3 regions of the Nitrospirillum guanabarense genome follow, and region 2 is predicted to be linked to each of the others. Evidence: riboswitches for the same ligand, from Rfam matches in the RefSeq annotation. Region 2 holds a riboswitch; each other region holds the start of a gene.
The links. A riboswitch is a leader RNA that binds a small molecule or an ion and turns the genes downstream of it on or off. The one in region 2 is predicted to bind S-adenosylmethionine.
Positions count from the first base shown of each region.

Region 1: it holds a riboswitch for S-adenosylmethionine, as region 2 does, so the genes downstream of both, UAA55_RS06215 (hypothetical protein) here and metZ (O-succinylhomoserine sulfhydrylase) in region 2, are expected to answer to the same signal.
Region 3: it holds a riboswitch for S-adenosylmethionine, as region 2 does, so the genes downstream of both, UAA55_RS20070 (threonine aldolase family protein) here and metZ (O-succinylhomoserine sulfhydrylase) in region 2, are expected to answer to the same signal.

Region 1 is NZ_JAYEER010000001.1:1,482,539-1,489,269, reverse strand. Features, by position in the region: gene UAA55_RS06220 (TetR/AcrR family transcriptional regulator) at 1-1,145, shown strand, start outside; gene UAA55_RS06215 (hypothetical protein) at 1,147-1,509, opposite strand; SAM-I-IV-variant riboswitch at 1,559-1,683, opposite strand; gene UAA55_RS06210 (MaoC family dehydratase) at 1,726-2,496, opposite strand; gene UAA55_RS06205 (class I adenylate-forming enzyme family protein) at 2,493-4,022, opposite strand; gene UAA55_RS06200 (TetR/AcrR family transcriptional regulator) at 4,053-4,754, opposite strand; gene UAA55_RS06195 (alpha/beta fold hydrolase) at 4,968-5,747, shown strand; gene UAA55_RS06190 (TonB-dependent receptor) at 5,824-6,731, shown strand, end outside.
Region 2 is NZ_JAYEER010000004.1:2,534,261-2,540,991, reverse strand. Features, by position in the region: gene UAA55_RS29945 ([protein-PII] uridylyltransferase) at 1-86, opposite strand, end outside; gene UAA55_RS29940 (hypothetical protein) at 469-1,083, opposite strand; gene metZ (O-succinylhomoserine sulfhydrylase) at 1,223-2,437, opposite strand; SAM riboswitch at 2,500-2,577, opposite strand; gene secB (protein-export chaperone SecB) at 2,819-3,331, shown strand; gene UAA55_RS29925 (hypothetical protein) at 3,415-3,909, opposite strand; gene UAA55_RS29920 (response regulator transcription factor) at 3,909-4,514, opposite strand; partial or broken gene rho (transcription termination factor Rho) at 4,791-6,054, opposite strand; gene hemJ (protoporphyrinogen oxidase HemJ) at 6,446-6,731, opposite strand, start outside.
Region 3 is NZ_JAYEER010000004.1:462,873-469,603, forward strand. Features, by position in the region: gene pepN (aminopeptidase N) at 1-796, opposite strand, end outside; gene UAA55_RS20060 (hypothetical protein) at 1,059-1,679, shown strand; gene UAA55_RS20065 (hypothetical protein) at 1,679-2,431, shown strand; SAM-I-IV-variant riboswitch at 2,536-2,646, shown strand; gene UAA55_RS20070 (threonine aldolase family protein) at 2,705-3,772, shown strand; gene UAA55_RS20075 (hypothetical protein) at 3,831-4,526, opposite strand; gene UAA55_RS20080 (hypothetical protein) at 4,525-5,097, shown strand; gene UAA55_RS20085 (HesB/IscA family protein) at 5,148-5,495, opposite strand; gene UAA55_RS20090 (SUF system Fe-S cluster assembly protein) at 5,514-5,798, opposite strand; gene UAA55_RS20095 (hypothetical protein) at 5,770-5,901, opposite strand; gene sufU (Fe-S cluster assembly sulfur transfer protein SufU) at 5,907-6,377, opposite strand; gene UAA55_RS20105 (cysteine desulfurase) at 6,377-6,731, opposite strand, start outside.

The DNA.
Region 1 (6,731 bases), on a different contig from region 2:
CCGCGGCCGCCGGCCTGTCCACCAGCGCCGTCCCTTACCACCTGGGCGACAAGGACAGCTTGACCCAGGCCGTATTCCTGGCGGCGGCGGAGCGTGACCGCCAGGCGTGGCAACAGTTCCGCGCGTCGCTGGGCGATGACGGCCTGCCTGTCTCCGCCCTGGCCGACGCGCTGGTGGTGCAGGCGCTGGATTTGTCGTCCCGCCAGGGCACCATCGAACTGGTGTGGTATGAGCTGATCCACCAGGCCCGCCACACCCCCGCCCTCCGCCGCATACTGGCCCGCTGGTATGAGGAGCGACGGGGCCGCCATCGCGACCTGTTCGCACTGGCCGGGCTGCCCGCCCATATCGCCGACATCATGACCCACTATCTGGTGGGCGACCGCTCCACCCTGCTGGTGGCCGGCGGCGCCTCGGGCTTCGCCCTGTCGGTGGTGGAGAACATCCGCCATCTGTGCGACCCGGAGGAAAGCCTTGGCGCCCTGTGGCACCAGCGCCTGCGGCGGCCACCCGGCGGCGGCGATGAGGGCGCGGAGCCGGTGGGCGAGACGGAGCAGCGCATCGTCGCCGCCGCCGTCGCCACCATCATCGACCAGGGCGTGGCCGCCGTGACCCACCGCGCGGTGGCGCAGCGGGCGGGCGTCTCGCTCTCCTCCACCACGTATTATTTCCGCTCCCGCGGCGACATCATCCGTCGCGCCTTCCAGTTCATCCATGAGGAACTGCGGCGGGAAATCCCCACGATGCACCGCGAGCCGCCACCATTGGGCGCTTTCCTGCGGGCCGTGGCCGACCACATGCTGACCCCGGTGGAGGGCGGTCGCATCGCCGGCCGCAACACTACCCACGCCATGGGCGACTTCGCGCTGGAAGCCTGCCGCGACCCCAGCCTGGTGCCGTTGTACCTGGCCTTCCGCCAGGGCCGGGGCTCCCGCATCCGCGCGGCGCTGAATTATGTGGTGGGGCCACAATCCTCCCTTTCCCCCTTCCAGGCACAGATCGTCTCCACCTGGATGCAGGGCCGCGCGCAGATCCTGCACGCCATGGACGACCCGCCCGGTGTCGACGGCCCCGATGTCGACGGCTACGCCGCCGAGATGATCGTCCTGATGCGCTACCTGCAGCCGGCGATGCCCAAGACCTGACTTAAAAGGCCAGGCGTCCCAGATGGCGGCCGGCCAGAACCCAGGCGCGGGCGGCGGCCAGTTGTTCGCCGACCAGGACCCGCCGCAAATGGGTCACCCGGCGCACATGCTGCCGGCTTTCCAGCACCGTGTAGATATGGGTGTACACGCCGTGACGGCGGTGGACGACGGCGTAGGTGCGGGCGACACAGTCCGGTACGCTGGCGAGGGGCATGCGCTCTTCCCGCAGTAGATGCACGGTGTCCCCCGGATGGCTGGTGACGCCCGGCGCGGTGCCCAGAACCGGGGCCGGTGTCGGCGGATCTTCTTCCGCCTGCGTAACGGTACCGGGCGTGCTTAGCGGAAAAGCGGCGGGAATATGCACGGAATGTCCACTCCAAACGGAGCGGACCCGGCATGACGCGACCATACGCTGCGACCCACTTGGTTGCCGCCGCCCGCAAACCGGGGGCCGCCACATCTCCGCGCAAACGCGGAAACCACCTTGCCTGGGCTGGCAGGTTGGTGCGGGACGCCGGCCCCGCTCCTGATGCAACAGTGCCGGCACGAGCACCGGCGGGCTTGTGGATACGCCCAACCGTCAGGTCTGGCAAGCGGCCAATTGGGCATGCCTGGTCCAGTCCTCCGGCGTCCAGTGCGGCGCCAGCACCAGGGCGCGGCCGGTGGCGACGATATCGCCGTCCCGCCCGCTGTCATGAATGCGGCAGACCGTTGCCAGGTCCACCAGCCGCTTTTCGGGCCGCAGGCGGGTGATGGTCGCGGTGGCGAACAGCGCCGCATCCAAGGGCACGCGGCGCCAGAACACCGTGTCTTGCTTCAGGTAGTTGGTGCCCGGTCCCGGCAGGCGGACGCCCAACAGGAAGGAGAAGAGGCTCAGCACCAGCGGCTCGCGCAGGCGATGGCCGGTCAGGCGCTCATAAAGCGCCAGATCTTGGTCGGCGTACAGACGGGTGACGTGGGCGGCGGCGCCCGGCGGCGGCTTGCGCCAGTCCCCATCCGGTCCCAGCGGCGCCAGGGTCGCCATCCCGTCGCACACGACCTGGCCGTCCTCCCGCCGCTGGGCCAGCAGGCGCACCTGGGCGCCGTCTTGCGGATCGGCGCGGAAGGTCAACGCCTCGTCCGCGTACGCGGGCTCCGGGAAGGTCACAGCCAGGCGGGCCAGCGGCTGGCCGGGCTGCGCGTCGGCGGCCAGGCCACGCAGCAGGGCGCACAGCAAGGCGCCATGGGCCACGGGACGGCCGAAGCGGGTACGGGCCGCGTGGTCCGGGTCCACATGGATGGGGTTGTCGTCGCCGGACAGCCGGGCGAAGGCGCGGAAATCGTCCTGGGTCAGGGTGCGGGTGAGGATCACGAGGCCAGGTCCAGGCCGGGCGGCGGCGCCACCAGACGATGTTTCTGGATCTTGCCGGCGGCGGTGCGGGGAAAATCATCCACCAGCACGAACCGGCGCGGCACCTTGTAGCCGGCCAGAAGGCCACGGCAATGCCGGGCCAAACCGTCGATGTCGGTGCCGGGCTGGGCGCGGACATGGGCGTGGCCCACCTCTCCCCACACCGGGTCGGGCACGGCGACCACCGCCACCTCCAGCACGCCGGGATGGCGCAGCAAGGCGTTCTCCACCTCCACCGGATAGACGTTCTCCCCGCCCGAGATGAACATCTCCTTCAGCCGGCCGGCGGGATAGTAATAGCCGTCGGCGTCCTGGCGCACGAGGTCGCCGGTGCGCAGCCAGCCGTCAGGAGAGAAGGCGGCGGCCGTCGCCGCCGGTTGGCGCCAATAGCCGGGGGTGACGGCGGCGCCCTTGACCCAAACCTCCCCCACCTGCCCGTCAGGCACGTCCCGCCCCGCCCCGTCCACCACGCGCACGCGGCAGAGGATTTGCGGCTTACCGATGGATCCCACCTTGGTGGCGGCGCCGGTAGGGTCGTTCAGGAACAAGGTGGGCCCCGTCTCCGTCATGCCCATGCCATTGCACACACGGGCGCCGCGCTCAATGAAGCGGCGGGCCAGCGCGTCCTCCAACGGCGCTCCGCCGCAGGCCCAGCGCCGCACGGTGCCAAGGTCGGTGTCCTTGAAACGGGGATGCAAGGCCAACTGGCGATAAACGGTGGGTACACCGAAGAAGGTGGTGATGCGGCCTTGGGCGATCAGGTCCAGCACGGTGCCGGCGTCGAAGCCCGCCTGCACCAGCACCTCGCCCCCGGCCATCAGCAGCGGCAGGGTGTGCAGATTGATGCCGGCGGTATGGAACAGGGGCAAGTAGTTCAGGGTGCGGTCATTTTCCGACAGATCCACGCCCTGACGCAGGTTGACGTAATTCGCCATGGCCATGCCGTAGGTGTAAAGCACGGCCTTGGGTTCGCCGGTGGTGCCGGAGGTGTAGAGCAGATACCAGGTATCGTCGGCCGGCCAGACCTCGCGCGACGCCAGTGGCGACTGGGCCGCCACTTGGCCCTGGAAACCATCGTCCAGGTCGACCAGGACAAGCCCGCTGGTCAAGGCCCGGGCCGTCCCCCTGTCCTCACCCCCATGGAACAGCAGCCGGGGCTGGCAATCCGCCAGGACATGGGCCAGTTCCGCCGCCGGCATGCGCCAGTTCAGCGGCACCAGCAGGCTGCCCAGCTTGGCGCAGGCGAACAGCAGCACGAAGAAGTCCGGCCGGTTGCGGCACAGCACCGCCACCCGGTCGCTGGGCCCAGCGCCCAGGGCGGCCAACAAGCTGGCCACACGGGCGGCGCGGTCGTCCAGATCGGCGTAGGTCAGAACCCCGCCGGTGGTCAGGTCCACCAGGGCCTTGCGGTCCGGCGACAGCCGGGCGCGTTGCGCCGTCAGGTCGAACAGATCCCACATGATCAGGCGCCGATAGCCCCCTTCCATCCTGTTCCGGTTACGCAACGGCCTTCAAAGTCAGGGCTTCAAACCTCGGGCGATGAAGTCGGCCGCCTCCGCCGCGACCTCCGCCGCCGGACGGTCATCGCCCCAGACGGCGTAGCGCTGGCCGATGAAGACGCTGACGCCGATCAAGGCCCAAGCCCGCACCTCCACGTCGCCCTGGCGGATTTCCCCCCGTTTCTTGGCCGACTCCAAATTATTGATATAGCCGTCGGCGAACACCTGATAGTAGCGCCGGTAGGCATCCTCGGCAACGAACTGCGCCTCCATCACGATGCGGTAGAGGTTGCGGTGGGCGCGCACGAACTCGATGAACGCCTCCAGGCCCAGGCGTTCCGCCGTCAAGCGGTCGGGCGCGTGGGCCACCCGCTCCGCGATCCAGCGGCGGGTCAGCGCGCCCATATCCTCCACCAGCGCCCGGAACAACAATTCCTTGCTGTCGAAGTAGGTGTAGAAGGTGCCCAGAGCCACGGCGGCGCGCTGGGTGATGCCGCTGACCGATGCCTCGTGGAAGCCGCGCTCACCAAATTCCAGGGCGGCGGCATCCAGCAGCTTGCGCAGGGTACGCTTGCCCCGCTCGGTACGCGGTGTCTTGTCGGCGGCCGATTCACCAGGCGCCGCCTCGGTCTCAGGCCCCTCGCCCACGCCGCCCTGCGTCATGGCATCGGTTTCGCCATCGCCGGCAGCCCGCTTCGCCGCCTCGGGTGAACGCGCCATGCCCCAATCTCCCTCTCTCGCTTTTCAGAACTTGAACGTTGACTCAACTTTCATCTTACGGCAAGCATGACGGCGGGAGGATGATCCGCCGACGCCACCGTCGGTGGATACCACGAAGCGCGGAAAACACCGATGCACGAACTGGGGCGACATGCCGGGACCCGGCCACGCGGGGAAGACTCACGCCCGCTGATACCGGCTGACGGCGGCCTGATGGCCTATCGTCTGGCTGGCAAGGGCCGCCCTTTGGTGCTGCTGCACGGCTGGGCCACCCATGGCGGCTTCTTCGCACCCCAGGTCACAGACCTGGCCGCCTCGTTCCAGGTGCTGGCGCCCGACCTGCCCGGCCATGGCGCCACCCCAGCGCCCCACCCCACTGTGCGGGACCAGGCGGATGCGCTGCGTGCCCTGCTGAACGCCCTGGACCTGCGGGGCGCCCTGCTGGTCGGCTGGTCCATGGGGGCCATGGTGGCATGGCGCGCTCTGCTGGACGGCGCCCAGGAGCGGGTGGCCGGCCTGGTGGTGGTGGATATGAGCCCGCGCCTGTGCAACGACGCCGGCTGGCCCTGGGGCCTGCGCGGCGCCGTCCAGGCGCGCGGCCCCCAGGCGGCGAGGATGCTGGCCACCGACTGGGCGGCCTTCGCCCCCCGCATCGCCCGGCGCATCTTCGCCGCCGGCAGCCTGCACACCGACCTGCGCCGCTGGGTGGAGGGAGAGATCGCGCGATGCGATGCCGAAGCCATGGCCGCCCTGTGGCTGGATCTGCTCGCCCAGGATTTCCGGGCGGAGCTGGGACGGCTGGGCCTGCCCACGCTGATCCTGCGCGGCGCCCTGAGTCAGCTCTACCCCGCTGGCACGGCCGATTGGCTGGCGACAGCCCTGCCCCAGGCACGACAGGTCACCTTCGCCGCCTCCGGCCATGCGCCGCATCTGGAGGAGCCGCAGCGCTTCAACGAGATCATCACCGGCTTCGCCGCCGGCCTGCCGCCCTGAGGGGTTGGGGGGAACGGCGATCAACGGACGAAAGAACGGGCCCATGAACAGGGCCATGGACGGGAGGGCAAAGGGAATGAGCAAGGCTGCACGCTGGTTGTTAGGCGTTTCGGTCGCGGGTCTGGTGCTGGGGGATGTGGCGTGGGCGCAACAGGCCGCCGACCCCGCCACCGACAGCGACGTGCTGCAAGAGGTGGTGGTGACGGCCCGCCGCCGGGCGGAAAACCTGAAGGACGTGCCGGTGGCGGTCACCGCCATCTCCGCCGACCAGTTGCAGGCCCAGGGCTCCGTCAACCTGACCGACGTGGAATACAAGTCGCCCAACACCACGGTGCAGGTGGCGCGCGGCTCCAACTCCACCCTCATCGCCTTCATCCGCGGCGTGGGCCAGCAGGACCCGCTGTGGGGCTTCGAGCCCGGCGTGGGCCTGTATGTCGACGATGTCTACATCGCCCGGCCACAGGGTGCCGTGCTGGACATTTATGATGTCAGCCGTATCGAGGTGCTGCGCGGGCCGCAGGGCACGCTGTACGGCCGCAACACCATCGGCGGCGCCATCAAGTACGTGACCCGTGACATGACCGACCAGCCCACGGCCAACGCCCGGGTGGAGATCGGCAGCTATAACGAGCACAACGTCATCCTGTCCGGCAGCACGCCGCTCAGCGAGAAGTTCGCCATCGGCGGCGCCGTGGCCATCTACCGCCACGATGGCTACGGCCACAACCTGTACACCGGCGCCGACCAGTACAATAAGGACGTGGTGGCCGGCCGCATCAGCGCGGAATTCAAGCCGACCGAAAAGTTCACCATCAAGCTCGCGGCGGACCAGACCAATGACAATTCCAATGCCAAGAATGGCCATCGCGAGACGGCGACGCCCAGCGGGGCCGCGCCCTTGCCCGACGATTACGACACCCTGGCCGGCGTGGGCGACCATAACTTCGTGACCAACCGGGGACTGTCGCTGACGGCGGAATGGCA
Region 2 (6,731 bases):
GCCGTGGGCAGGGCCTCCGGCATGGGGGTGTCATCCAGCGGAGCGGGGTCCGGCTTGGTCGGGGCGGTTTTGGCGGCAGGGGACATGGCGCGGCGAATCTCTGGCAAGGCCCAGCGGTTCGGTTCCGACCGGGCGGGCAGCGTCCAGGGTCGGGGCACCAGTACCGCGGGTCCCGGAACGGACGGGGAGTATGGCACAAACTTTTTCCCACGCATCACCCCATGCGCGGCCCGGTGCCTTGGCTAATCGTTTGCCCCCGGAGTTTTTTCCCGGTTTGCCCGCTTTTTCATCGATCACCGCCGTGTCATCGGATACCGACGTCCTGGCGGGCCCATCCCTGCCCATATGTCCCATGGCAGCCTCCCGGATCTTGTTATTCCGTTTTCAGGCTTCAGGCTGGCTTGACCCCGACGCGGACCCCTTCCCTGTCCAGGGGCCCACGTCTCACGCTGGATTTTTCACGCTGGATTACCCCGCCCCTTCCGCGCCCTTCCGCGGTAGCAGACGCGGCACCAGCGACAGCCGCCGGGCGTTGGCCGAGGCGGCGCGGTGGATGGGCGCCAGGCCCAGCCCACCCAAGCGGCTGGTGGCGTGGCTGAACCGGGTGAAGGCGCCGGTGGCGGCGCGCAGGGTGGAGGTGACCAGGCGGCGCTCCGCCGTCACCCAGTCCCCGGGATGCCAGGATGACCAGGCGGCGCGGGCGAATTCACCCAGCGCGTCGACCTGATGGTCGCGCCAGCGCCACCATGCGTCGTGGAAGGCGCGCATGCCCCCCACCAGGGCCAAGGCGGAGTCCGTGAAGGCCTCGACCTTCTCGCGGCCCATGCGTTCGAATTCGGGATTGGTGCCCAGCGCCACCGGGTCGCCACCGGTCTGGGCCAGCAAGCCCAGGCGCGCGGTGATGGTGTGGGCGGAGGCGAAGGCGGTCTCATGCACCCGAGTCGCCACCCGGTCCAGTTCCACCTGGGCCCGCTTCAGGTGCATGGCCTCCGGCGTGCCGGGGATGACCATGCCGATGCGCCCCTTGCCCGCCCTTTTGGCCGGACGCGGGGCGGTGGGGTAAGGGATATGCCGATCCGGCATGGTGAGCGCTCCCTTATGTTGCGCTGCGTTGTTGCACCGCAACATTAGGGGAAACGCCGACGACCGTCCACAGGGGAAGTTGTGTCCTCACCTGAGACGAAAGTTGAATTGTGCCTATGGCCGATGGTTACGCGGCCAGTCAGCCGGCGGCGGCGGCCAGGCCGGCGGCCAGGTCGTCGCGCAGGTCGTCCGTGTCTTCCAGCCCCACGGAGAAGCGCAGGGTGCCGGGACTGATGCCCACCTTGGCCTTTTCCTCGTCGGTCAGGCGCTGGTGGGTGGTGGTGGCGTTATGGGTGATCAGGCTTTTGGCGTCGCCCAGGTTGTTGGAGATCTTGATGATCCTCAGCGCGTTCAGCAGGCGGAACGCCGCCTCTTTCCCGCCCTTGACCTCGAAGGTGACGAGCGTGCCGCCGGCCTTCATCTGGCGCATGGCCAGCTCATGCTGCGGATGGCTGGTCAAGCCGGGGTACAGCACCGTCTCCACCGCCGGGTGGCCTTCCAGGAAGCGGGCCAGGGCCAAGGCGGAGGCCGCCTGCGCGTTCACGCGCAGCTCCAGCGTCTCCAGGCCCTTCAGCAGCACCCAGGCGTTGAACGGGCTCATGGACGGGCCGGTGTGGCGCAGCACCGGGGAGATCAGGGCCGCCACCTCGTCGTCACACAGCACGGCACCGCCCAGGCAGCGGCCCTGGCCGTCGATATGCTTGGTGGCGGAATAGACGACCACGTCGGCGCCCATGTCCTTGGGACGCTGCAGCACCGGGGTGGCGAAGACGTTGTCGACCACCACGCGGGCGCCGGCCTTGTGCGCCAGCTCCGCCACCGCGGCCACGTCGACCACCTGCATGGTGGGGTTGCTGGGGCTTTCCAGGAAGACCACGGTGGCCGGCGTGGACAGCGCCTCTTGCCACTGCTTCAGGTCGGTGCCTTCCACCAGGGTGCACTGGATGCCGTAGCGCGGCGCCAGATCCTTGACGATGTAGAGGCAGGAGCCGAACAGGGCGTGCGGGGCCACCACCCGGTCGCCAGCCTTCAGCAGGCCCATGACCGCCAGGTTGACGGCGGCCATGCCGCTGGCCGTGGCGATGCAGCGATTGAAGCCCTCATACCCGGCCAGCCGTTCCTCCAGCATGGCCACGGTGGGGTTCCGGAAGCGCGAGTAGACGAAGCGCGAGCCGTCGTTGACGAAGGCGGCTTCCGCTTCCTCCGCACTGCCGTAGATGAAGCCCGAGGTCAGGAACAGGGCTTCGGAGGTTTCCTCGAAACCGCTGCGGCGCGTGCCGCCATGCACCAGCTGGGTGCGGGGACGCAAGGTCGGGGCCGAGGGGGGGGTGGAATTGTCAGGCGTCTGGCCCATGGCCGTCACTCCGATCATAAGGCAACCGCGACCGGCAAGGGGTGGCGGCGTGGTCGGTGTACCTTATGTACGGCCCGACCTTTTAGCAGCTTGTTTAACGTGGCCTGCAAGCCGGTCAGCAAATCACCACGGAAACCGGTTTTAGGCCGGGCCGGCGGGCAGCGTCAACGGTGACCTTGTCATCGCGACAATGCGCGGGATGGGGCGCGGGATGGGGCGCGGAACGGCTGAAAGGTTCGCTTGTTTCAGGGGGAGCGCCGCCCCTGGGGCGCCCGGGGCCTTAATGCCCGGTTGCCGGCCGGTCGCTTCCGTGCTAGTCCCGCGCGCGTCAGTCCGCTTCTGCGGAATAGCTGATTTGCTTTTACCGGGAGTCCCAGACCTATGTCCGATGAGACCAGCCTGAACGGCGCCGCTAATGGCGGCAATGGCGCCACCGCCACCGAGGGCGCCGGCATGCTGCCGCTGGTGGTCAATGCCCAGTACGTTCGGGATCTGTCGTTCGAGAACCCGAACGCCCCGGCCAGCCTGATGAACGCCCAGCAGCCCAAGGTCGACCTGCAGGTCGACGTGCAGGCCCGCAACGTGGCGGAGAACGTGCACGAGGTGGCGCTGAACATCCGCGCCGAGGCCAGCCACGAGGGCCGCACCGCCTTCATCGTCGAGCTGTCCTACGCCGGCATCTTCTCCATGCCGCCCATGCCGCTGGACCAGACCCGCGCCGTGCTGCTGATCGAGGCGCCGCGCCTGTTGTTCCCCTTCGCCCGGTCCATCGTGTCCGACGCCGTGCGCGACGGCGGCTTCCCGCCGCTGATGCTGCAGCCGCTGGACTTCGTCGACCTGTACCGCCGCCAGGTGCTGGCGTCGGAGAAGCCGGAAGACATGGCCCAGGCCTGATCCCAGGCTTGAGCTTCAGTCAAGACAGCCGCCCGGCGCCCCATGGCCCGGGCGGTTTTCTTTTGCGCGACGGAATGGGGTGTTTAACCGCGTGCGCCACGGATGAGCGCGTCCACCGTCACCGCATCGGCACCGGCGGGCACGGTGGCCAGCGGCAGGCCGTAGGCGCCCAGGCCGGCCAGCGTTTCCGCCGTGCCGGCCACCACGTCCCAGTCGCTGGTGCTGGCCTTCAGGGCGCCCTGGGCCTCGCGCGCCGACCCCGCCAGGGTCACTTCCAGGCCCAGCGTCTCCAGCGAGCCGGCCAGGCGGGCGAGGGCCCCACCCACCAGCAGGACGCGCAGGGTGGCCGCGGGGCGCGGGCGCGGCACCTTGGCCACCAGCTGGCGCGCCTCTTCCGCCGCCGCCAGGATGCGGGCGGCGAAATCCTGCTCCAGTCCCCCGGCGGGCAGATCCGCCGCCAGCAGGGTGGAATAGCCGTGGATGGCCGTCAGCAGGTTGTTGAGGTCATGCAGGAAGGTGGCGGGAACCACCCGGCCCACGGCCTTGTCGTCGGCGCTGTCCCCGGCGGACGGGGGCATCAGCTCGCGATACCCATCTCCACCGCGCGCATCACCGCCTGGGTGCGGTTCTTGGCCCCCAGCTTGCGGCAGATGCCCCGCACGTGCAGCTTCACCGTCACTTCTTCCAGTTCCAGCGAGCGGGCGATCTCCTTGTTGGAGCGGCCCTGCAGCAGATAGTCCAGCACCTCGCGCTCACGCCGGGTGAAGCTGGCCCCGTCGGCGGTGTCGGCGGTGTTGATGTCGGCCGGAATGAACCGCTCACCCGCCAGCATGGTCTGGATGGCGGACAACAGTTCCGTCGCGCTGAGCGTCTTGGGCAGGAAGCCCACGGCGCCGCGGGTGAAGGCGCCCCGGATCTCGTCCGGCCGGGCCAGTCCCGACATCAGCGCCACCTTCAGCAAGGGGAATTCGGTCCGCACGCGCTGTAAACCGTCCAGGCCATTCATCCCGGGCATGCGCAAATCCAGGATCAGCAGGTCGATGGCCCTGTCCTGCCGCAGGGCGGACACGGCCTCATCCACGCTGGCGGCCCCCACGACGACCGTGCCCGGCGCCTGTCTTTCGATGTGTGAAGACAATGCGTCGCGCACCAGACCATGGTCATCGGCAATCAGTAAGCGCATGTGAGACGACCCCCGGCGGTTGCTCTATCCAAAAGGATAGACCAATAAGCCCTGCTATTTGAACCTTTTTTCAGCGTCTGCAAGGGCTGCGCAAGCACAAATTTCTTATGAAACGTAATTGAATGTGACTAATTCGCAATCAAGCTGACCAAACCCCAAAAATCGATCCATCTTGGTTAATATGCGGTTCATTTATAAAATAGTGTTTTTACTGGCAATAAAAAAGGACGCCATCGCGTAGCAATGACGTCCTTGATATCGATACTGGAATTCTTCTTACTGGTTCATGCTCTCGAAGAATTCGGAGTTCTGCTTGCTCTGCTTGAGCTTATCAATCAGAAATTCCACAGCGTCGGTGGCGCCCATCGGGTTCAAGATGCGGCGTCAGGATCCACATCTTGGCCATGGTGCCTTTTTCCACCAGCAGCTCTTCCTTGCGGGTGCCGGACTTCTGGATGTCGATGGCCGGGAAGACGCGTTTGTCCGACAGCTTGCGGTCCAGGACGATTTCCGAGTTACCGGTGCCCTTGAATTCTTCGAAGATCACCTCGTCCATACGCGAGCCGGTATCGATCAGCGCGGTGGCGATGATGGTCAGGCTGCCGCCTTCCTCGATGTTGCGGGCGGCGCCGAAGAAGCGCTTGGGCCGCTGCAGGGCGTTGGCGTCGACACCGCCGGTCAGCACCTTGCCCGAGGACGGCACCACCGTGTTGTAGGCGCGGGCCAGGCGGGTGATGCTGTCCAGCAGGATGACGACGTCGCGCTTGTGCTCGACCAGGCGCTTGGCCTTCTCCAGCACCATCTCCGTCACCTGGACGTGGCGGGTCGCGGGCTCGTCGAAAGTGGAGCTGATGACCTCGCCCCGGACGGAGCGGGCCATGTCGGTCACTTCTTCCGGACGCTCATCGATCAGGAGGACAATGAGGTAGACCTCGGGGTGGTTGGTGGCGATGGAGTGGGCGATGTTCTGCAACATCACCGTCTTGCCGGTGCGCGGCGGCGCCACGATCAAGGCGCGCTGGCCCTTGCCCAGCGGGGCCACCAAGTCGATGACCCGGGTGGTCATGTCCTTCTTGTTGCGGACCGGATCCTCGATCTCCAGCTTCAACCGTTCCTCAGGATAGAGCGGCGTCAGGTTGTCGAAGTTGATGCGGTGACGCACCTTGTCCGGATGGTCGAAGTTGATGGACCCGACCTTCAGCAGGGCGAAGTAGCGCTCGCCATCCTTGGGCGAGCGGATCTGGCCTTCCACCGTGTCGCCGGTGCGCAGGCCGAAACGCCGCACCTGGCTGGGGCTGACATAGATGTCGTCCGGGCCCGGCAGGTAGTTGCTCTCGGGCGAGCGCAGGAAGCCAAAGCCGTCCTGCAGAACCTCCAGCACGCCCTCACCGAAGATCGGCACGTCGTTTTCGGCCAGCTGTTTCAGGATGGCGAACATCATGTCCTGCTTGCGCAGGGTGCCCGCGTTTTCGATCTGCAGCTCTTCCGCGAACGCCAGCAGCTCGGCGGGCGACTTGGCCTTTAACTCTTGGAGATTCATCTTCGTCCTGTCGCGAGCCCCGGGAATGATGCGACGGGCTTGGCCGCCGGCCCCGAACTCATGGAATAGGGTGTGTAGGGTGGAAGGATGGCATCACCGGGGAAAAAGGACGGCGACGCCGGGAGGGGAAGTTCGGGGAAACTGGCCTCGCTGCGCCCATCCCGGGGAGGGGGGCGGGGATGCCTCACGAGTCAGGCGCCCGGATGACGGGGCGACTCGAAATCATCCCGACGTTACGGGCCTTGACCTGTTCCAGGATTAGTACAGGACCCGACGCCAAGTCAAAACAAAAAGTCCCGGATCACAGGGCGCATTCGACCTAGGACTAAATATCCCGGATGGGCGCCGGAACTTAAACGGGGCGCTAACGGCGCGCCCTGGAGGTGGACGATTAGAATGGGCGAACGATGACCAGGATGACGATCAGGATCATCAACAGGGTCGGAACCTCATTGGCCATGCGGAAGAAGCGCGCGGATTTGGTGTTGCGGTCCTCGGCGAAAGCGCGGCGCCAGCGGGCCATGGCCATGTGCATCGCCGTCATCAGCACCACCAGCGACAGTTTGGCGTGCAGCCAGCCGGCCCCCTTCAACAGGCCTGGATCCAGGGTGATCATGGCCAGGCCGCAGGCCCAGGCCAGGATCATGGCCGGGTTCATGATGACGCGCAGCAAGCGC
Region 3 (6,731 bases), 2.1 Mb from region 2:
CGGCGACGATGTTGAAGATGTCCAGGTCGTACTCCAGGCCGTAGACGTCCTCATCCCATTTCATGGATTTCTTCAGGGACTCCATGGCGTGTCCGCACTTGGCCTCGTTCCCCGGCTCGACATAGATGCGCAAGGCCACGTCCCGGCCCGACCGGGTGGTGAAGCGGTCCTCGATGTGCACGAGGTCGCCGGCCACCAGCGCGAACAGGTAGCAGGGCTTGGGCCAGGGATCCTCCCACCGCGCCCAGTGGCGCCCGGCCTCGGTCGCGCTGTCGCCGCTGGCCGTCAGGTTGCCGTTGGAGAGCAGCACGGGGTAACGCGCCCGCTCCGCCTCGATGGTGGTGGTGTAGCGGGCCATCACGTCCGGACGGTCCAGGAAATAGGTGATCTTGCGGAAGCCCTCGGCCTCGCACTGGGTGCAGTAGTTGCCGGAGGACTTGTAGAGCCCTTCCAGCGCCGTGTTGTCCTGCGGCCGGGTGCGGGTGGTGATCTCCACCGTGGCGTGGTCGGCGAGGCCGGCCAGGGTCAGCCGCTCCGGTGTCAGGGTGTAGTCGTCCGGCCCGAGCAGGCGGTTGTCCACCCTGACGGACAGCAGCTCCAGCTCCTGCCCGTCCAGGTCCAGCGCGGCGGCGGCCATCGCGGCCGGGTTGCGCCGTACGGCCAGGGTGGCGCGGATGGTCGCGGCCTCTTCCCGCAAATCGACATGCAGGTCCACGGTATCGATCAGCCACGCCGGCGGGGCGTAGTCGCGAAGGTGGATGGCGTGGGGCGTGGCCGTGTCGAGGCGGCTGTCCATGGGGCGGGGTTCCGTTCGAATTATGGTTGGGGCCAGGATAGGGGACGGGGCGGCATGGCGCCAACCCCGTTTCCCGGGGGCCGCGACGGGGCGTTCGGCGAGGTGCCCTAAGGGCTTGGCCGTAAACCCGTTCACCCGCCTTCTTCCGGTTGGGGAGGGGGCCTGTGCTGATGACTTAGGCGGGTATTTTGGACAGGCCGCCTACGGCCTTAGGCTGTATCATTTGGACATGAGCGGGAGAGGTAAGTCAGGGTAGGTCCCCGTGCAGGTGGCGCAGTCGGATCTGGTGGTGTTGTCGGTCGCGGGCGCCGTGTTGGCCGCCATCGCGCTGCTGGAAGTGCTGCGCCTGGTGATCGTGGACATCTACGAATGGGCGGCGAAATACCGTCGCATCAAGTACGAGATCCAGCAAACGCGACGCACCACGGAGAAGTTGTGGGCCGAGAACCGGGCGAACGCCGCCCTGCGCGACCGGCGCAACGCCGAACGCTTCCGCCTGAACACCATCCTGCATCGCATGGAGCAGGAGTGCGAGGATCTGGAGCGGCGGCGGGTGGAGGTATGGCATGAGGTCGGCGACGCCACCCTGGACGACCAGCTCTACCTGGCGGATCTGAACAGTCGCAGCCTGATGGAACGGGCGGCGGCGGGTGCGGAGGAGATCTGCCCCATCTGGCGCTATACCCATCGCGTGCGGGTGTGGGCGGGGAACGAGCGGCAGGCCCGCTCCCGCCTCTTGCTGGCCTTCAGTCCCAAGGATGGTTTCACCGTCAACAATTTGCGGGCCGCCCAGGGCTTCAAGGCGGTCGCGGAGGCCGCGGCTGCCGGGCGGTCGGCGGCACAGTCCCGCTTGGTGCGGCCGCACCGGCGCATGGTGCGCTGATGACGGGCGGCTACAGCAACCTCAACTTCATGGTTTTCATCATCCTGGCCGTCGGCGGGGCCTTCCTGGCCTTCTCCGTCCGCCGCATCCTGTTCAAAATCCGGGAGACGGAACGGCGCATCGCCGCCACGGTGGATGAGAAGAACGAGGCCGCCGCCGACCTGCGCGTCGCCCGCCAGCAGGAGGAACAGCTGGCCAAGGCCCTGGAGGAGGGGGAGGAGGCGCTGCGTGAGATCGCGGCGAAGACGGAGGAGGTGCGGAACCGCATGGCGGTACTGCGGCAGGCCGTTCCCCGGCCGTTGAACCTCGTCTCGCTGGAATGGGCGCAGGGTGACCACCTGTACGAGGCGCACTTGCGCAACATCGTGGCGCCCCGCCACCTGGGCCGCAACGTGGGCGGCATGGCGGAGGCCGGGGTGGTGCACGGCTACGCCCCCACGGAGGCCGACTTCCGCGCGCTGGTCACCAACCGCCTGGCCAACGAGGGCGGCTACGTCATCAGCAGCGTCCTGCCCATTTCGCTGGGCGACGACGGGCCCGCCGTCGACGGCGCCGACGCCGCCCCGGTGGAAGCGCCGGCGGAGGATGAGCCCCTGAGTGACTTGATGGGGAGCGACCTGGTGGCCGATGGGACGGCGGCGGAGCCGCCGGCGGTCACCGGCCCCAAGCCCCTGCCGGTGCGCCCGCCTGTCGCCCTGCAGGGCGTGCCGCGCGGCATGGGCCTGACCCCCGCCCCGGTCGCCGGCGCCTAAGTACGCGTCCTTTCCCGCCTGATGGGCGCCGCCCGAAGACCACCCATGCCTTCGCCGCCGCGTCAGGGGACTTGCGCGGGCGCTCACCTGCGGTTATCCCTCTGCCCGTGCATCAAGAGTTGAGCTGACGCTCAACGCCAACCTGCTCGACCCGGCAAGGTGGCGCTTCCCCGACTGGGAAGGATGTGGCCGATCCGGCAATGAACGGGAAGCAGCCACACACGTCCGTTTCGCTCTTGGTCGAAACTTGAGACCGTGAAGGCTGCGTTCCAGATGACCACCGATACGCTTCAGCCCCAATTCGCCGGCCAGCAGTTCGCCAGCGACAATTATTCCGGCGTCTGTCCGGAGGCCTGGGCCGCCATGGCGGAGGCCAACAGCGGCCACGCCGCCGCCTATGGCGAGGATGTCTGGACCGCGAAGGCGGCCGACGCCTTCCGCCAGCTGTTCGGCACGCCCTGCGACGTGTTCTTCGCCTTCAACGGCACGGCGGCCAACTCGCTGGCCCTGGCCTCGCTGTGCCAGTCCTACCACAGCGTCATCTGCTCCGCCTCCGCGCATGTGGAGACGGATGAGTGTGGCGCGCCGGAATTCTTCTCCAATGGGTCCAAGCTGCTGGTGGCGCAGACGGCGGACGGCAAGCTGACGCCGGACGCCATCCGGGCGCTGGCCACCGGCCGGTCGGACATCCACTTCCCCAAGCCCCGCGCCGTCACCATCACCCAGCCGACGGAGACGGGGCAGGTCTACAGCCTGGATGAGATTCGCGCCATCTCCGCCGTCTGCCGCGAGCTGGGCCTGCGCCTGCACATGGACGGCGCCCGCTTCGCCAACGCCTGCGCCAGCCTGGGCTGCTCCCCGGCGGAAGTGACCTGGCGGGCGGGTGTGGACGTGCTGTGCTTTGGCGGCACCAAGAACGGCATGGCGGTGGGGGAGGCCATCCTGTTCTTCGACAAGGTCTTGGCCGAGGATTTCGATTACCGCTGCAAGCAGGCGGGGCAACTGGCGTCCAAGATGCGCTTCCTGTCCGCCCCCTGGGTGCGCATGCTGGAGAACGGCGCCTGGCTGCGCAACGCCGCCCACGCCAATGCTGGGGCCCAGCGCCTGGCGGCGGGCCTGGTGGGGGTGCCGGGCGTGGCGCCGATGTTCCCGGTGCAGGCCAACGCCGTGTTCCTGACGGCGCCGGTGGCGGTGCTGGACGGCCTGCGGGCGCGCGGTTGGCGCTTCTACACCTTCATCGGTGGTGGCGCCCGCTTCATGTTCGCCTGGGACACCCAGCCGGAACGGGTGGACCAGCTGGTGGCCGACATTCGCGGCGTGGCCTGCGTGGCGGCGGCTTGAGTGCCTTCTGACGGGCTGTGACGGGTCCTATACGGAAGATTTGATTTAAATTTCGGATTTAGGATCCGTTAACGGTCAATTGACCGTACAACCTTGAAGTGGACTTCCATGCGATAGCGCGACCGTTCCTCCATCGACAGCCGAGGCCCTGGTGCACATCGACAAACCGGATTTGGTGATCCTGACCATCGTGGGCGCCACCCTGGCCGGCGTGTTGCTGCTGGAACTGCTGCGCCTGGTCATCAACGACGTCTATGAGATGATCGCCCGCCACGCGAAGGTGAAAAAGGAAATCGACCAGATCCGGCGCACGGCGGAGAAGGTGTCGGCCGCCAACCGCGATACCGCCCGGGTGCGCGACGCGCGCATCGCCTTGCGCTTCCGCGAAACCAGCAACCTCCAGCGCCTGGAAAAGGAATGTGAGGAGTTCGAGCGGCGGCGGGTGGAGGTCTGGCACGACTTGGGCGGGCCCTCGGCCAGCGGCCTGGCGCTTTATTCGGCCGACATCAGCAACAGCGCGCTGACCAACGGCGTGGTCGCGGGTATGGAATCGATCTGCCCGCTGTGGCGTCACCTGCACCGTGCCCGCGTCTGGGCCCGGACGGAGATGGAGGCGCGCACCGCCCTGCAGCAGGAATTCGCCCTGGGCGACGGCTACACCGTCACCAACGTGCGGCAGGTCCAGGGCTCGGGCGCGCCCGGCGGGCTGGCCGCCCGCGGCGCCGTCCGGCCCAGCGGAGGAGGGCGGTCCCATGATGCTGTCGGACGCCTTGGCGGAAGCCTACGCCAACCCCAACCCCGCCCATGTCTGCGCCGTGGCCGTGGGCGGCGCCATCATGGCCTGGTCGCTGAAGCGCCTGATCACCGAGGTGCGCAAGACCGAGCGGCGAATCAGCGCCGCGGTGGAGGAGCGCAACCAAGCCGCCGCCAGCCTGCGCCAGGCGCGCCTGCAGGAGGGGGAGTTGCGCACGGCCCTGCAGGACTTGGATGGGGAGTTGGAGGGGATATCCGTCCGCGCCCGTGATATCGAGGCCCGGCGCGGCACCTTGCAGCAGGTGATCCCGCGCCATCTGAACCTGTTCTCCCAGGCCTGGTCGCAGGGCGACACCCTGTTCGAGGCGCGAATCAGCCTGGTGACCGGCCTGGGCGGGGGCAAGAGCGGCGCCCGCGTCGTCCATGGCTATGCCGCCGGCCCCCGGGACTTCCGCAACAAGCTGATGGCCCGCTTCCCGCCAGCCTCTTACGCCGTGATCGACATGGCGGCCATCGACCTCGGCGAACTGGACATGGCCGTCAGCAACCTGGGCAGCGCCAACCAGCCGTAGGGGCGGGATCGCCCCACCATTTTTTCAAGCCGGCGCCCGGCGCCTGAACCTCAAACAGTGAAGCTCTCGCCGCAGCCGCAGCGGCCCTTTTCGTTCGGGTTGGTGAAGACGAAGCCCGACTGGAACTTGTCTTCCTTGTAATCCATCTCCGTTCCCAGCAGGAACATGGTGGAGGCGGGGTCGAGCAGCAGGGTCACGCCCTTCTCCTCCACCACTTCCTCGAAGGGCTTCTTGGCGTCGGCGTACTCGATGAAATAGCTGAGGCCCGAGCAGCCGCGCGCCTTCACGCCCACGCGCAGGCCCACGGCCGGTGTCTCACGCTGGGCCATGATCTCCTTGACGCGGCTTGCGGCGGCATCGGTCAGGCTCATCGCTTTCGGGCGTTCCATGCGGCTCATGATTCAGGTCTCCACACGTCAGAACATGTTGAGGGCGACGCGCGCCTCGTCGGACATCAGGCTGGGGTTCCAGGCCGGCTCCCACACCAGGTTCACGGTCACGTCCTTGACCCCGTCGACGCTGCCCACCACGCCCTGCACCTGGCCAGGCATTTCGCCCGCCACGGGGCAGCCCGGTGCGGTCAGCGTCATGTCGATCTCGACCTGGCCTTCCGCGTCGATGTCACAGCGGTAGATCAGGCCCAGCTCATAGATGTTCACCGGGATTTCCGGGTCATAGACGGTCTTCAGCGCCTCCGTCACGCCTCGCCAGGGGGGCGTCCGGGGGCAGCTTGTCCTCATCCGGGATGGTGGCCGGCGCCTGCAGGGTGACATCCGGCGCGATGGGGCGTTCGGCTCCAGACATCTCGCTTACTCCGTCGTCGTCTTTTCATCGCCGTGGATGGCGGCGTGCATGGTGTGCCAGGCCAGGGTCGCGCACTTCACGCGCATGGGGAACTCCCGCACACCCGATAGCACGTCCAGCTTCTCCACCGCCTCCGGGTCCAGATGCCCATGGTCGGTGTGCTCATGGTCGTCCTTGGTGCACATGTCGTGGAAGTGGCCGAACAGGGCCTCGGCTTCCGCTTCCGTCTTGCCCTTCAGCGTCTCGGTCATCAGCGAGGCGCTGGCCTGGCTGATGGCGCAGCCACGGCCGTCGAAACGCGCATCCTGGACCAGGCCGTCGGGGCCGATGCTGAGGTAGACGTTGATCTTGTCGCCGCACAGCGGGTTCTCGCCCCGGGCCATGCGGTTGAAGCTTTCGGGCTTCCCGAAGTTCCGGGGGTGCTTGCCATGGTCCAGGATCACTTCCTGGTACAGGTCGCGCAGATCGTCGAACATCAGTTGAAGAACTCCCTCACCGCGCGCACGGCATCCACCAGGGCGTCGGCCTCGGCCTCGGTGTTGTACAGGGCGAAGCTGGCGCGCGCCGTGGCGCCCACGCCGAAGCGCTCCATCAGCGGCTCGGCGCAGTGCCGGCCCACCCGCACCGCCACACCGGCCCGGTCGACCAGGGTGCCGATGTCGTGCGGATGCACGCCTTCGATGGTGAAGGACAGGATGGCCGCCTTGGTGGGCGAGGTGCCGATGATGCGCAGGCCGGGGATGGCCCGCAGCTTCTCCGTGGCGTAGGCCAGCAGGCGCTGCTCATGGGCATGGATGGCGCCCATGCCCAGGGCCGTCACGTAGTCGATG